Regions from separate parts of the Noviherbaspirillum sp. UKPF54 genome, predicted to be linked through region 1. Evidence: predicted binding sites of a transcription regulator. Region 1 holds the regulator's gene; each other region holds the start of a gene.
What was found. Region 1 encodes LexA, which represses DNA repair genes until DNA is damaged. Its sites were predicted from a motif close to ACTGTATNNNNATACAGT; they were not measured.
Positions count from the first base shown of each region.

Region 2: the regulator LexA is predicted to act here: its motif matches at 1,478-1,495, upstream of FAY22_RS12520 (LexA family transcriptional regulator).
Region 3: the regulator LexA is predicted to act here: its motif matches at 1,267-1,284, upstream of FAY22_RS07150 (error-prone DNA polymerase).

Region 1 is NZ_CP040128.1:1,113,688-1,116,964, reverse strand. It holds gene rpsR (30S ribosomal protein S18) at 4-288, opposite strand; gene priB (primosomal replication protein N) at 304-606, opposite strand; gene rpsF (30S ribosomal protein S6) at 624-992, opposite strand; gene lexA (transcriptional repressor LexA) at 1,243-1,908, shown strand; gene FAY22_RS05235 (RNA methyltransferase) at 1,972-2,730, opposite strand; gene FAY22_RS05230 (inositol monophosphatase family protein) at 2,840-3,277, shown strand, end outside.
Region 2 is NZ_CP040128.1:2,726,622-2,729,898, reverse strand. It holds gene FAY22_RS12535 (hypothetical protein) at 1-215, opposite strand, end outside; gene FAY22_RS12530 (hypothetical protein) at 209-505, opposite strand; gene FAY22_RS12525 (hypothetical protein) at 574-765, opposite strand; gene FAY22_RS12520 (LexA family transcriptional regulator) at 864-1,439, opposite strand; gene FAY22_RS12515 (hypothetical protein) at 1,764-2,711, shown strand; gene FAY22_RS12510 (S-4TM family putative pore-forming effector) at 2,841-3,277, shown strand, end outside.
Region 3 is NZ_CP040128.1:1,525,424-1,528,700, forward strand. It holds gene FAY22_RS07150 (error-prone DNA polymerase) at 1-1,250, opposite strand, end outside; gene FAY22_RS07155 (triacylglycerol lipase) at 1,753-3,111, shown strand; gene FAY22_RS07160 (lipase secretion chaperone) at 3,145-3,277, shown strand, end outside.

The sequences.
Region 1 (3,277 bases):
CAATCAGGCGTTGTGCAGATCGGTGTACGGCAGCAGCGCGAGGTAGCGGGCGCGCTTGATCGCGGTGTCGACCTGACGCTGGTAGTGTGCCTTGGTGCCGGTCAGGCGTGCCGGCATGATCTTGCCGTTTTCCTGGACGAAGTCCTTCAGGGTGTCGACGTCCTTGTAGTCCACTTGCTCAACGCCGGCGGCGGTGAAGCGGCAGAATTTCTTGCGCTTGAACAGCGGGTTTTGCTGCTGGCGCTTTTGCTTGAGTTTGCTCTTGTCGAATTTTTTACCGAATGCCATGTTTGGCTCCTGTATCTAGTGATCTGATGTATATGCCTCGACGTCCGTGACGTGGAAGACGAAGCTTTTGCTGTTTCGGTTCTTGCGTGCCAGGAATCCGGTGAAGCGGTAGGCCACTCCCAGCTCCGCCCGATTGACTTTTCCGGAGATTTCGCCTGCGGCGACCGCAGCGATTTCCAGTTCAATCTGGCGCGGGATGCCTGCCTCGACCTGCTCCGATTGGTGCGATAACTTCGCCGACGCAATCGGAATGCCTGCCGGCGTGTATCGCAATGCATCGCGCTCGGCAATGACGGCGACCAACTGAAGCTGGTTCACGCTCCTGGCTTGCGCAATTACGATGCAGCTGCCTCGCTGCGCTGGCTCTTGGCAGCGTCTTCCTTCTGGACCGCCTTCATCATCGGCGACGGCGCAGTCTCGGCCTTCTTCATCTTCACGGTGAGGTGGCGCAGCACGGCATCGTTGAACTTGAAGCCGGTTTCGATTTCAGCCAGAGTCTCGTTGTCGCACTCGATATTCATGCAGACATAGTGTGCCTTGGCCAGCTTCTGGATCATGTAAGCCATCTGGCGACGGCCCCAGTCTTCGATGCGATGGATCTTGCCGTTGCGGGCGGTCACGATGCCCTTGTAGCGCTCGATCATTGCGGGCACTTGCTCGCTCTGATCCGGATGCACGATAAATACGATTTCATAATGACGCATGTAATCTCCTTATGGACGGATTAAACAATCGCCCACCCCGGCGTCAAGACAGGTGTGGGAAGAGGAAAGCCGACGATGATAACCCGAAAATACAGAAAGCTCAATGCTTTCAAGCGCTTACACCCCAACGGCAGCGCCGGCCGCATGGTAACGGGGAAATTAATGACGTGGGCGCTTGCATTCGCCTAGAAGCTGTATAAAAATACAGTCTGTTTTTATGAACAGCGTTTATCGACGCTCAGGTGCCGCCATGATCAAACTTACCGCCCGTCAAGAGCAAATTCTGAATCTGATCAGGGAAGCGATCGAAAATACCGGATTCCCTCCAACACGGGCTGAAATCGCGGCCGAACTGGGGTTTCGTTCGGCCAACGCGGCCGAAGAGCACTTGCAGGCACTCGCCCGCAAGGGAGCGATTGAAATCTCGCCCGGCACCTCGCGCGGCATCCGCTTGCGCGACATGAATGGCGACAGCGGACTGGGCCGTATCGGCGCCAAGCAAATGGCGCTCCCCCACCCCGCGCTGATGCAACTGAGCCTGCCGCTGGTTGGTCGTGTCGCCGCCGGCTCGCCCATCCTCGCGCAGGAACACATCGAAGCCACCTATAGCGTGGACCCGTCGCTATTTTCCTCCAAGCCCGATTACCTGCTGAAAGTGCGCGGCCTGTCGATGCGCGACATCGGCATCATGGACGGCGACTTGTTGGCGGTGAAAAAAGTGGACAGCGCAAAGAACGGCCAGATCGTAGTGGCCCGACTAGGCGACGATGTAACGGTCAAGCGCTACAAGAAATCCGGCTCGGTCATCGAACTCCTGCCCGAAAATCCGGATTTCAAGCCAATTCGCGTCGACGCCAGCCAGGAGGATTTTGCACTGGAAGGATTGGCGGTCGGCCTGCTACGGGCTTGGGGCTGAGGCCTCCCTCGACAACAAAGCAATCTCGCCGTGCAATCCAGGCCGTTTCACGCGGCGGCTTCCCTAGCGCGGCACCTTCTTCAAAATTTGCCGGGCGATGCCTCGCAATATATTGACTTCCTCGGTTTCCAGCTGAGTCCGGGAAAACAGCCGTTTCAGCCTGGGCATCAATTTCTTCGGATTGTCGGGATCGAGGAATTCGACCGCCACCAGCGCCTCCTCGAGATGCCGATACATGCCCTCGATCTGCGCTAGGCCAGCCGCCTCTCCCTGAAACCCGATCGTCGTCGCCGGTGGCGCGTCGCCGACGGCGGCCTGTCGCAACTCATATGCCAGCACCTGCGCTGCCTGCGCCAGGTTCAGCGATGAATACTCGGGGTTGGCCGGGATATTGATCAGGACATTGCACTTTTCAACGATTTCGTTCGGCAAACCATACCTCTCGTTGCCGAATACCAGCGCAGCATCCAGGCCGGCATCGACCGACAGCTGTCCAGCCAATGAGCGCGGCGTAATGACAGGCGGCGAAAATTCCCTCGGCCTGGCACTTAAGGCCGCAGCAAAATTGCAGCCGGCCAGCGCTTCGCCGATCGAACCGACGATCTTTGCGCTGGCCAGGATATCCTGCGCGCCGCTGGCGAAGGCAATCGCCTCCTCCTGCCGGTTTGCGTCCGGAAAGCGGGGATTCACCAGCACAAGGCGTGAAAACCCCATGGTTTTCATGGCGCGCGCCACCGAACCGATATTGCCCGGATGACTGGTTTCCACCAGCACGAAACGCAGGCGGTCAAAAAGAGAAGTACTGGTTTGTTGCTGGTTCATTTAAAATAGCGGCATTGCGCGGCAAGCGAACAACTGTCCGATATTGCCGCATCGCTCATTAATTCATTTGTGGTCCGAAAACCGGAACCGCAATTTTAACGGAACCTCTATGCATCCCATGCTGAATACGGCGGTGAAAGCCGCACGCCGCGCAGCCGCGGTCATCAATCGCGCCTCCTTCGACATCGACCGTGTCAAGGTCACGGAAAAAGGACACAACGATTTCGTCACTGAAGTCGACAAGGCCGCCGAACTGGCGATCATCGAGGTTCTGAAAACCGCCTACCCCGACCACGCCATCCTGGCCGAAGAATCGGGCGCCTCCGCCAACCTGCACGACGAAAACGAAAACGTCTGGATCATCGATCCAATCGACGGCACCACCAATTTCATCCATGGGTTTCCGCAGTATTGCGTATCGATCGCCCTGCAACAGCGCGGCCAGATCACGCAAGCGGTGGTCTACGACCCGACCCGCAACGACCTGTTTACTGCATCCAAGGGCGCCGGCGCCTACCTCAACGAAAAGCGCATCCGCGTCAGCCGC
Region 2 (3,277 bases), 1.6 Mb from region 1:
CCGAGGGCCCGTGCCACGAGTTCCCAGAGGCTGGAGGACCATCGCGGGTAGCCAAGCAGCTCCGCCGGGGCCAACTCACCGTGGTTCCGGAGTGATAACGCTACAACGTAATCAGCCAGCGCCGCCTTCTTGGCATAGGCGATATCCAGCTTGGCGAGCTGATTCGCATGGCATTGCTCATCGAGCGAGCCGGAATGAATGGAGACGGTCAGCATGCCGTGAGCTCCACGGACCAGGTTTGTGCGAAGTCCGCGCCATCGATGCGCTCGAAGCCGGCGAGACGCATCTTGTTGTCTCCGGCGAAGAGTAGATGTGCGTCATGCAGGCCAGGCAGGACCTCGGTTTCGGTACCCGCTTTGCTCTCGACCAAACGCGCTCGCAAAACGAAGCGACCCAACTCCGGGTCACGGCTCTCCATCACCTTCAGGTCGCCCAGGTATGGCGGGCGGTTATCCACCAGCTCGTCTTTATTGAGCAGGCGCCCGCGCCGGCGCAGTGTTCGCACATGTACTCTCATTTCCGATATTCCTGTTCTTTCGACCTTATTTTGGAAACCGGTATACGGTTAACTTTTTATTCCCTTTGAACGACCGCTGACACCGACCACTCCAACCACGCCGCCGTGTGCTCAATGAACCAGATAGCCTCTGCTTCTTTCACCTCGCCGGTCGCCAGCGCTTGTGGGTAGTCGGCAGGTATCCACGCCTGCTTGGCTGCGAGCTCAGTGCTGCTCCGGTCTAGCGCCTTGCTCAGGTCACTGGTCATGGCTTAGCCTTTTAGATTGAAAACGGCTGTTTACGGCAAAGAGACCCCCTGCCGGGCACAGGCATAGAGTCGGGACTGCGAGGAGTTACCGAGGCAGGTTAATGTCGAAATCGGCGGAAGCTTCCAACCACGACGCCGAAGATTTCCAACGAGCCGGTCGGATGGATATCGGCAAACGCAGGGTTGGCGGGCTCGAGGTAATACCGATTCTGCGCATCGAGGCGCAGCGTCTTGACCGTGAATTCCTCGTCGACGATTGCGACGACGATATCGCCGGGCTTGGTTGGTGAATTTCGCTCAACAACCACAAGGTCACCGTCAAGCAGACCAACGTCTTTCATGCTGTCGCCGCGGACGCGACACAGCACACTTCGGTTCGGGTCGTCGATGAGGTAGTCATCAATCGTGATGAGGTCAACACTGTCTTGGCTCGCCGGCTGCGGCAGACCGGCGCGCACAGTATTCACTACAGGGCGTGCGAAAAAACGCTTCGTGGGCGCGATACGTCCTTCAACGCGGTCAAGGTAGCCGGCGTCGACGAGGCGTCCTACCAGGGCAAATACAGACGAAGTTGACGACAGCCCCACCACTTCACAGAGCTTGGCCATGGCCGGGAACGCCTGATGGCGTTTCCAGTACGTCCGCAGTGCCGCGAGATGCTTCTCGTCTTGCATTTTCGACTCCCCGAATATTTATTCGATGGAATCACAATACTGTATAAAAATACAGTCGTCAAGGAGGTTGCCGGGCGAATCACTAATAAATTCAACGACTTACTGTTCTATATGTGTTGTCTATAGAAGCAACTGTTGATGCTATGTGTCATATGAGAAATATTTCTCATCTAACATCTTGAAAAGATGGTTGTTGACCAAAGTTAACCAAGAGAAATATAAATCCCTCCGTCTATATTTCTGTCGAGTTTTCTCCGCATGGCCGGGCAACACTGCTCGGTTCATGAGGCGCCTTGTCACCATTAGCCAAAAAGGAGCCGCTGCATGCTAATTAGGAAAAAAGTAAGAAGCCTTCTCCCTCATCTTTCGCCGTTTGCGAAGCAGGGAGACATATATGTTGTTCTACCCCATGCAGATGCTCACGATGAGGCACTGGTGAAGATGGGATTCTCAATCCCATTGATGGAGGGAGAACATGCGCTGCCCCCCGCTGCGGCCGGAATTGCGGCTCGTCGCAATGCGGATGGTGAAGAAATCGTCCACCGTGACCAACCGTTAGAAGTCCATTACCGCCAAAAGGAATGGACTTGGCAAGAATTCCACGGCCGTTACGACAAGGTAGAACGCACAAAAGTCGTGGAGGTGCCTTATAAGCGTTATCCCCGCACGCAGATGGCACCCTATGCAATCGAACTTACCGTTCGTACGACTCAGAAAGGCGAAGCAGTGGTTGTAGCAGGGCCATTTTCGTCTGCGACTGCCGCAGACGATAAGGTTCTACTCAATACGGTTCACATGTTTATTGAGCTGTTCGGCGAATGCACACTGACCAAAGACGACCTGGCCTTGACGGCTCAGCCAACACGCCGCCAGTTGAACTGGGAAATTCTCCCACCTGGTAAGTATCCATGGGTGAAAGCGCGACCGGCAGTAGCGAAGGTCATTTCTGAGTCCTCACCGGCGAATCAATCTGTTATCAACGCTCGTTTTAAGGAGATTACGGCCTACGAACCAGACTTCATGGCTGTTGGGCTCAATGGATTCTCTCGCTATGTTGTGTACGGTTGGGACAAACATAAACTCTATATTCTCGAGAGCACCGAGGTGGACAACGCCACCTATGTGCTCAAGGACGACTGGCAACGCGTTTCGGCAATGAGTAAGGCCGAAGTTCTCAATGCGAGTGCCCATCACGCGCGTCTCATTCATCGCAAGGCCTGGTTCAGGCAGCTTGCTGAGCTGATGCGTGGTCAACAAGTCTCTAAACCATAGAAAACCCTCGATAGCTGGGCCCCGGCCGCAGCCTGTCAACGTGACGAATTTCATCGACAGTGTGCCCGGGACTACTTCTGGGCGTTCATATTATTACCATCCTCGGCCAACGAAACCTGCTTTAGTTACATGACGCCAGACACCTCTAACGACATCCCGGCTAAACAGAGCCATCCTGACTTTGTGGCTTTATTGCGAGCACGGTATCGTAACTATCGGGCCGCCAAGCGCGCTCAAGGCAGCTTCGTCTTTTTGACGATTGCAATCCCGATGTTCAGTGTGCTGCTAGCACCAACCTATCCGCAGCTAAAGCCATATTTAGCCCTCGCCGCAGTCATACTTCTGTTACTCGACGTTGGATTCATTGACCCGCTACAGAAAGACTGGATGAAGCGCGGAGCAAAGCTTCAGGAGGAGTTCGATACAAAGGTGTTAGGCATACCTTGGAACCGCTTTGTCGCCGGCGCCATGGTCGACCGTGAAGACGTACACACCGATTCCGCCAAGCCGCTACCCCTTAAACGAGAATCCGAACTGGTTCCCTGGTATGAGCCTTGCGTTGGAGC
Region 3 (3,277 bases), 410 kb from region 1:
TACACGTACTGGATCACTTCCTCGCGCCGCTGGTGCTCGAAATCGACGTCGATGTCGGGCGGCTCGTCGCGCTCGCGCGAGATGAAGCGCTCGAACAGGGTATGGCTGCGCGACGGATCAACCTCCGTGATGCCCAGGCAGTAGCAGACGGTGGAATTGGCGGCCGAGCCGCGTCCCTGGCACAGGATGCGCTCGCCGCGCGCAAAGCGCACGATGTCGTACACCGTCAGGAAGTAGGGCGCGTACTGCTTCTCATCGATCAGTGCCAGTTCGTTTTCCAGCTGCTGGCGCACCTGCGGCGGAATCCCGGCGGGATAGCGCCGGTTCGCGCCGGCATAGGCTTCCTTGCGCAGATGGCTGGACGGCGTTTCTCCCGGCGGCACCAGCTCGTCCGGGTATTCATAGCGCAATTCGTCCAGCGAAAACGTGCACAGCTTCGCGATGCGTACCGTTTCGCCCAGCGCCGCCGGCGGATAGATGTTGGCCAGCCGCAGCCGCGAGCGCAGGTGCTGTTCCGCATTCGGCGCAAGCCCGTAACCGCATTCGGCAATCGGCGTGCGCAGGCGGATCGCGGTCAGCGTGTCCTGCAACGGCTTGCGCGAGCGCACATGCATGCAGACATCGCCGGTGGCGACGACCGGCAAGCCTTGTTCCTGGGCGGCTTGTTCGACCAGGGTGCGATGTCGCTCATCGCCGGCCCGGTGCAGCAGCGTGAGCGCGATCCAGGCGCGCTGCGGGAAGGTCTGCCTCATCCATTGCGCCTGCAGGGCGAGCGCACCGGCGGCAATGCCGTGCTCCGGCGTGAGAATGAGCAGGCAATCGGGCATCCCGCGCAGGTGCGCATGCTCCCCCTGCGGCGCGGAAAAGTCCGTCGGTGTCAGGCGGTAAAACCCCTTGCCCACGTCAGCGCGCGTGCGCGCCAGCGTGATCATTTCGGCCAGGTTGCCGTAGCCGTTGCGGTTTTGCGCGAGCACGACCAGCGAGAAGGCCGGGTTGCCATCCTCGTCCACCAGCCGGAACTGGCTGCCGATGATCAGGTGCAGCGCCAGCTGCCGGGTGACGACATGCGCTCGCACCACGCCTGCCAGCGAACATTCATCCGCGATTGCCAGCGCCGTGTAGCCAAGGGCGGCGGCGCGCGCGGCCAGCTCTTCCGCATGCGAGGCGCCGCGCAGGAAGGTGAAGTTCGTCACGCACTGCAGTTCGGCGTAGGCCGGGAGGGCTTGGGGCGGAAGAGAAGAGGAGTGCATGTTTTTGTTATGAAATACTGTATATAAAAACAGTATAGCGACAGGCATGCATTTTTGTAACGGCGTTGTTAATCGATGGGAATAAGTTGTCTTATAGTTAATTTCGCTATCACAGTTTTTTAAAGCATTGTTGCCGTGCGACCAAGATTGGCTTGCGATGTCAATTTGTTGGCTTGGCAGGGCGGAAGGAGACGAAGAGGATGCGATTTGGTTGTGGTGAAATCATTCGGACTTGTTCGTGTGCAGTGGAAAGCTTTCGTTCAAGTTCAGCGCTGTTAAAAAATAATAAAACCATCGCCGATTCACACAGGAGACAACACCATGCAACTCGCCCGCATCCTCGCGCCGTCATTGCCGCGCCTCATTCGCCCAGCGCCATCTTTCTTTCGCAATCGCCAAACGGAATAGCGAAAGCATCCTGTTTGCAAACGGATTTCGACAAAGGCTCGGTCAACAGAGCCGGCTGCACAAGGCAGCATTTATCCCATTCAAGGAGAGCAAGATGGCGTCTGTATTCAAGCGCGCGGCCGGGTTACTTGCGCGAGTAACCGTTGCAGCGGTTGCCTTATCCGCATTCATGGCGGGGCCCGCGGCGTTCGCGGCCAATAATGATCCTGTCGTGCTGGTGCACGGCTTCCTCGGCTTCGGCCCCGACGAGTTGCAGGGCACCGGCTTCAAGTACTGGGGCGGCTTCAACGACGTCGAAGCGCACATGAAGACCTACAACGGCAGCCACCAGGTATATACCGCCGCGGTCGGGCCGGTCAGCTCGAACTGGGACCGCGCCGTCGAGCTGTACTACCAGATCAAGGGCGGCTGCACCGACTACGGCGCCCAGCGCACCGCCCAATTCGCCGCCTACGGCAAGATCCAGAAACCGGCCGGCAAATGCTGGGCCGCCGATCCCGACAACAACCCCAACCATTACCCGGTCGCGCTGTACCCGCAGTGGGACGCGGCCCACCCGATCCACCTGGTGTCGCACAGCCAGGGCGGGCAAACCGTGCGCACCCTGATCCAGCTGCTGGAAAACGGCTCGCCCAACGGCGACGAGGGCGGTGGCGCGCTCTACACCGGCGGCAAGATCGGCTGGGTCAAGAGCGCCACCACCATCTCCACTCCGCACAACGGCACCACCCTGCGCGACGTGATTATCGATTATGTGCCCAAGGTATCGGAACTGGCCGGCAAGATCGTCGAGGTGGCCGGCCTCGGCGGCAGCAGCAACCCGATCTACAAGTTCCGTCTGGAACAGTATGGCCTGGCGCAACAGCCGACCGAAACCTTCTGGCAATTCCTCGACCGTATCAAGGGCGCGCCGTTCTGGTCCTTGTCCAACCGCGATTCGGCGCAGTGGGAACTGGGCCCGGACGGCGCGAAGGCGTTGAACAGCTGGGTCAAGACCTCGCCCAACGTGTACTACTACTCGATCGGCGGCAAGGCGACCGAACAGGGCAGCTTCTGCTGCAATTCGACCGACCGCCTCATCGCGCCGTTCCAGAGCTCCAGCTACCAGTATGCGCGCGACGACATGATCTTCTTCATGAAGAACACCGCCGGCGAATGGGTGGTGCCCTCGCTTTTTGTGCCTGGCATGGGATCGTATACGCAGACCGATCCGAGCCGCGTGCTGATCGACAGCAGCTGGTTTGCGAATGATGGCGTGGTCAACACGGTCAGCATGAAGTCGCCGTCCGGGCAACCGGTGCGCAATTACGACGGCACCTCGGTGCGCGGCACCTGGAACTACCTCGGCTACTACAATCAGTACGACCACTTCGACGTGATCGGCTGGCTGCTCCCAAGCTCCTCGGTCTATCCGATTTACGACAACTTGACGAAAATCCTGTACGGCTTGTGACCGTGCGGGCATGCTCGAAAGATGGCGATGGAAATGAAAAAGATACTTGCATGGACAGGGGCGGCGGTGCTGACCACCTCCTTTTTCGTGTTTGTGATGTGGCCGGGCGAAAAGGCGGTGCAGCGCACCGCCGCCGAACCTGATCTTTTCAGCTTCATCAAGCCGA